Regions from separate parts of the Paenibacillus sp. S-12 genome, predicted to be linked through region 1. Evidence: riboswitches for the same ligand, from Rfam matches in the RefSeq annotation. Region 1 holds a riboswitch; the other holds the start of a gene.

Evidence for each region. A riboswitch is a leader RNA that binds a small molecule or an ion and turns the genes downstream of it on or off. The one in region 1 is predicted to bind cyclic di-GMP.
Region 2: it holds a riboswitch for cyclic di-GMP, as region 1 does, so the genes downstream of both, NO352_RS06540 (glycosyl hydrolase family 18 protein) here and NO352_RS23255 (MucBP domain-containing protein) in region 1, are expected to answer to the same signal.

What each region holds. Positions count from the first base shown of each region.
Region 1 is NZ_JASIUF010000026.1:117,597-120,813, reverse strand. Features, by position in the region: gene NO352_RS23260 (ABC transporter ATP-binding protein) at 1-520, opposite strand, end outside; cyclic di-GMP riboswitch class I at 970-1,057, shown strand; gene NO352_RS23255 (MucBP domain-containing protein) at 1,209-3,217, shown strand, end outside.
Region 2 is NZ_JASIUF010000005.1:785,620-788,836, reverse strand. Features, by position in the region: gene NO352_RS06550 (AzlC family ABC transporter permease) at 1-5, opposite strand, end outside; gene NO352_RS06545 (TrmB family transcriptional regulator) at 85-894, opposite strand; cyclic di-GMP riboswitch class I at 1,483-1,567, shown strand; gene NO352_RS06540 (glycosyl hydrolase family 18 protein) at 1,680-3,217, shown strand, end outside.

The DNA.
Region 1 (3,217 bases):
AATCCCGGATCTCCTTAATCCCTATCGGATCCAGTCCGTTAATAGGCTCATCAAACATAAGCAACTCCGGCTTCGTCGATATTGCTCTCGCGATACCGAGGCGCTGCTTCATTCCTAATGAAAAGTCCTTGACCGATTTATTTCCAACATGATGAAGCTTCACAAGCTCCAGTGCCTCATCAATGGAATGCATATTGTGATACCCCATATATGCACAATGCAGTTCCAGATTATCTCTCGCCGACAGCTTGTCATAAAATACGGGGTATTCGATAATTGTCCCCATGCGGGATAGCAGATGATAGGAATCAGGAGCTAATGTTTCTCCGAACAATTCGATTTGACCAATCGTAGGCTTAATTAGGTTCGTAATCATCTTCATGATCGTTGTTTTGCCGGCCCCGTTCGGCCCTAGAAATCCATAGATCTCTCCCTGGCGAATATTCATATTTACATTCGAGACGACCTCTTTGCCTTGGAACGTCTTCGACAGATGATGTGTACGTACTAGATACGTCATGGCAGTATCTCCTCTCACTCAGTTGCCAATTTCCCGATGTCTTCATAGTTATTGTATAAGACAGTGTTCTCTTATTCCTTACTCAATCCTTACAAAAATCTTAAGCCCTATGGGGTGATTGTTTTACCGGCTGTATACACCATATGTGAATTTGCAAATCAGTCTTTTAACTACTCTAATTATTATCATATGGACATGGCGGCGATTCAAATGAATATTTATGTTCTATATCTGAATTCACTAGCATATCAATTTCTCGTAATAGAGTAAGATACGACACTCTGTCCGATGTATGATTCAACTCTAGTAGGTTAATACTTGTAGTATGTATACCAACTAGTATTTTCTTATCATTGACAAATTGTTCCTCTTAACCTATATTGAGCATGATAGTTCCCTATGCCTAGGATCTCAGTCATCTACGCTTACATTTACGAAGCACTTAATTAAATCTCATAGGGCACACTAATCGAAAGATTAGGCCGCAAAGCTTCGGAGTCTAACGGTCTTATGACCTATGACAGTCCGGCTGCAACTAACGATCACGTTATTGCAGCCGGACTTTTTTTATTTATGTGAGGTTCCGACGGAATTAACTTTCCGTTGAGCTATATAAATAAGAATGAGGAGGCATGGACTCACTGTAGTTAAGGGAGGAATAAAATGAAAAAATGAGGTGGCGAATTGAATGAAACGTAGAGTAAAGTTAGCTGTAACATGGCTGTGCGTATTTGCCGTGTTCTTCGGGTTTATTCCTCACACACTGCAAAGTGCAGATGCAGCCGCACAAGATCCAATCTGGCCAGAATCAGGTGCTGTGAAATTAAGCAAGACAGCGAAGCCAACCGGGACGCCGGGAGAATGGAAGATTACTCTAACCGCCGAAGGGAAGAACGTTGAAGCCGGTGACACCGATGTCGTACTTGTCTTAGACAAGTCAGACAGTATGAGATCCTACAAACGGTTAGACAATGCCAAAAAGGCAGCAGAGAAATTTGTAAATACGCTGCTTTTTTCCAACGTCAAAACAAGAATTGCTCTTGTCACGTTTAGCACCAGCTCAGAGGACACATCATCCGGATTCCTTGGCCAGAATGATAAACAGCAGCTCCTGAACAATATTAAGGGTATCTCGGCTTCCGGAGGGACAAACATACAAAGCGCTCTCTACACAGCACATCGTTTATTAGCTACCAAGAGTTCAGCCAAAAATAAATTTATTGTGCTGCTCAGCGACGGTGCGCCAACGTTCAGTTCTCCTGCAAAAAAAGCTGCCTCTTATTCATGGCCCAACAATAAGTACAACTTTGTATTATCAGATTTTGACTACACCAAGACTATCGGTTCAGGCAACAGCTATCAATTATCCTCTGGCTTGTTCGGGGATCGATACACGATAGGCAACTATACGGTTAAGGACAATGGAATTCCTACGATATCTCAAGCCAAGGCATCCAAGGATGCAGGAATCAACATTTATTCGATCGGGCTTGAGGTCGGCAATGATGCTAACGCTGTATATGTATTAAAAAACAGCGCTTCAGCAAACAACTATTACCCATCTGACAGTGCGGAGCTGGAGAAGGTTTTCTCTGAACTGGCAGGGAAAATCTCTTACGCGGCTGAAAATGCTGTAGTCAAGGATCCGATGGGTGAAATGTTTAACCTTATTTTCAAGGGTAATGCACCTGTTGAAAATCAAGACTATAAAGTATCTCAAGGGACAGTGAAATGGGATGCAGCTTCTGAAACGTTTGTATGGGACGTTGGCAACATCGTAGAAGGAAGTCCGGCAACCTTGACATATACCATCAAAATGGACTCTTCCAAAAATCCAAGCGCCGATGTCAATTACCCGACAAACGGGCGAACTACCATAGAATACACAGATGTGAATCAACAACGTACATCAAAAGAGTTTGAAGTGCCGCAAGTCAGCTTCGGCAAAGGCTCCATACTTGTGAAAGGCTACAAGGTAAATGACCAAGGCGAGCCTATTAACGCAGACGGCAAGGTTGTTGAACGTGTGGATCTTGCAGAGCAGTTGTACAGTGGATCCTTCACCGTCAACGGCAAGGACGCGCTGGACATAGGGCCGAAATACAAGGTTCCTGCTCCGAAGCTTGATAACTATGTATTGAAAAAGGGTACTGACCCTACAGAAGAAACGTTAACGATTCAGGAGCCTAATAAAACCATATGGTTCGGATATGCGCTAGCTCCACAAAAGTTAACGATTAAGTACGTAGATAGAGAAACAGGTAAATCCATCGCTAACGACGACTCTTCTCTCTCCGGCACAATCGGACAGACGATTACGTTGAAGGCTCTGGATATTCCGGGTTACACACCTGAGAAGACTGAGGTTCAGTACACGTTCAAGGCCAAGGACAACGAGTACACCTTCTTCTACAAGAAAACGGATCTCCCTATCACTATCAAGTTCGTCGATAAAGATACGAGCAAGTCCATTGCTGACGACGACACTTCTCGTTCAGGCAAAGTTGGCGAGGCCGTTACGTTGAAAGCTCTGGATATTCCGGGTTACACGCCTGAAAAGGCGGAAATAACCTATACCGTCAAAGCTACAGACAACGTGGTTACCTTCTTCTACAAAGCAAACGCTCAAAAAGTAAACATCCACTACATTGACCAAGATACCAAGCTACCTATCGCAAAAGACTCTTCGAAAGACGG
Region 2 (3,217 bases), on a different contig from region 1:
CTCATTTCATCCCCTCCTTATTTTTAAACATTAGAAGCTAACACACTAACTACTATGAAAAAGAGAAAGAAAATACGGTTCAATTTATTTGAACCGTTTTCCAGTAACAACATGAAATAGGTTAGGGTCGTTTTTCCAAAGTGCTTCTGTTTTCTCTGGACCCACTTCTTTCACTAATTCTGAAAACATAATGTCATGTCTGATGTATTCCATCGCGATTAACACAAGTGCCGGGTCTTCTGTTTTTACCGCCCATGCCGGTGTGTTTGGCGAAAAGTTTGCAATTAATACTTCTTCATTGTCCCGTGCAACAATCGTTAAGCGACCATTCATACGTTCCTCAGCTACTTCTGGAGCCATATAATTGTGATGAGTCGTTACACCAAGCCGAATCTCAGGTGCTCCAAAAAGAATCGAAAAAACGTGAATATCCTCTTTTATCCGCCTATCTACAGCACCTTTTACAGAAGAGACTTGCGGTTCCCAAATCGACAACCATATTTCTTCTTCCGCTTTATCGATAATGTCAATCATTTCGGCCGCAACGCGTTCATCACTGCTGATGCGTCGAATGACATCTACTTCCTGTTCACTTTCTAACGCAGATAAATTCTTTTCCAGATAATCCATAGAATTATCAAAGTCATTACGCAAGCGACGGATTAATTCTTTTGCGGGTAAGGGTGCATAGGTTACAGGGTCAGAAGGTACTGTATAAACCGCACCTTTATCCATTAATTTTGCTAACACTTCGTAAATCGTTGAACGAGGTACACCTGACCTTTTACTTATTTCATATCCGGTAATGGGGAAATTTTTTAACAGCCCTATATACGCCTTACATTCATATTGCGAAAAGCCCCACTTCTGAAGTTCTTTAAAAAGTTCTTCCATGGCAACTCCTTTAGTAGTTAGTGTGTTACTTACTATAAAATAAAATGGATTACCTGTCAAAGCAATCCTGGTTCCGTTTTTGAAAAATGATCGTCAGCCCACTGTTTTATTCCTGATTCTCCAACTTATGGACGAGGTATAATTACCCAAAAACGAAGGATAAATCCTTTTAAATCCATCAAAGGAACTATTTAGTTGCATGAATTTGACTTATAAGGAAAGTTATATTCCGTTATTATTTTGCGAACTCTGGCTCGTTCACCCACACTGCAATACATCTCCCATCCTCCCTAAGACCTACTGCCCAAGCCTTTCCGGACATGAAGAATCTGTAAAAAAGCATTACAAGGAGTAACAAGGGAACGTTGCAGTTACAGGCTTGATGTCCAGTATCAAACCATATGGAATTAACATACATCCCCTTATTCCATCCGAATTTCAACATGATAGATTTCAACTGAATAATAATATCGTCCTATGTTCATATATTCACATTTGAGCCGCATGACCCATTAACGAAACGCGAAACTGCTGTATATTTAACGGTGTAAACATGTATCGTTATGCAAGAGTATGCATGTTTGCACAAGCACGACTAGGCAAAGCTAGGGAAATCTAGTGACGCAAAACTAAAGGGGCTAAGGAAGAAATTCCATGCCTGCCAGACGCCGATTAATAGAACCCCATCTCTATTAGTCGTATTCGTTGTTTCTGTATGATTCATGGCGAGATGCCCCACCCTAGCTGCCTATTAATAAAATCTATTGATAGGAAGTGAATAACGGATGAAGACTGGGAGAAAGCGGAGTGCCCGAAGATTGTTCGCAATGACGGTAATGACCATCATGATGTTCGTATCTTCGTTGGCGCCGGCTTACGCAGGAACGACTGTTTCCGCAGCACAGGAACCTGTGGTCAAAAATGCAACAAAGGAAATCCGGAATGTCATGTACTATGGCGATTGGTCAATTTGGGGAGGACAAGGAAACTTTTATCCCAAGGATATTCCGGCCGATCAATTAACCCATTTGAACTATGCGTTTCTCGATTTTGATGCCCAAGGCAACCTTGTATTTACGGACAAGGATGCGGCTGTAGAAGCGCCTGTCGGCCAGGATGGCGTTCAATGGCAAGCGGCCAATGCAGGCATCCTTATCGCCCTGCAGCAATTGCGCGCAGAAAACCCGAATCTGAAGATCGGCATCTCTCTTGGCGGATGGTCGAAATCAGGCGACTTCGCTGTCGTAGCAGCCGATGCTTCAAAACGGGCGAATCTGATCCAAAATGTCATGAAATTCATCAAGTACACAAACATGGACTTCGTGGATGTCGATTGGGAGTTCCCGGCTGAAGTTCGACAGCCCGATTTGGTCGATAATAAGAACGATGAAGGTACGAAATACGCCATGCCGGAGGACAAAAACAATTATATTTTGCTCCTGCAAGACATCAAAAACGCATTGAATAAGCAAGGAGCCGAGCTTGGTAAAGCATATGAACTGTCTGTTGCGCTTCCAGCGCCGAAGAGCAAGATTGATATCGGCATTGATGTGCCAAGACTGTTCAACATTGTAGACTTTGCCAACATTATGACTTATGACATGCGCGGCGCATGGGATGAAGTAAGCGGCCACCATACCGGCTTGTATACGAACCCGAACGACCCGCTCACGGGCAACAACCTGTCCATCGACGAGAGCGTGAATTATTTGATTCAGCAAGGTGCTGAGCCGAATAAGATTGTGATCGGGGCAGCCTACTATACTCGCGGCTGGGATAAAGTGTCGCAAGGATCCGATCCGAATCATCCGGGTTTATTCGGCGATGCGGCACTATCCGCGAAGGATGCGGATCTGACTCCATCCCGCGGCGCGGTTGGCGAAGCAGCGCTCGCTATTGGGGACGGCGGCCGCCGAACAGGGATTTGGTCTTATCGCAACCTCGACAAGCTGAAGGCCACTTACCCGAATCTCAAGGAATATTGGGATGATGCCGCCAAAGCTCCATATCTGTATGATGGGACAACTGGCGTATTCTACACGTATGACAATGAAAGATCTATTCAAGAGAAAACGAAATATGTGCTTGAAAACGGTCTGGGCGGCGTCATTGCTTGGATGGCTTCCAATGATGCCCCTACTACGGATCCTGCCAAGCGCGACAAATTAACAAAGGCAACGAAAGAAGGCCTCTTCGGAAGCCAGGCGTTGACAACACATGAAATCCAATATACCAAGCTGGACGTAACGGCGGATGTGAAACCGTATACTGAGGCTTGGGGCAACAGCAAAGGGTATGAAATTACCCTCTTCAATAACGAGTC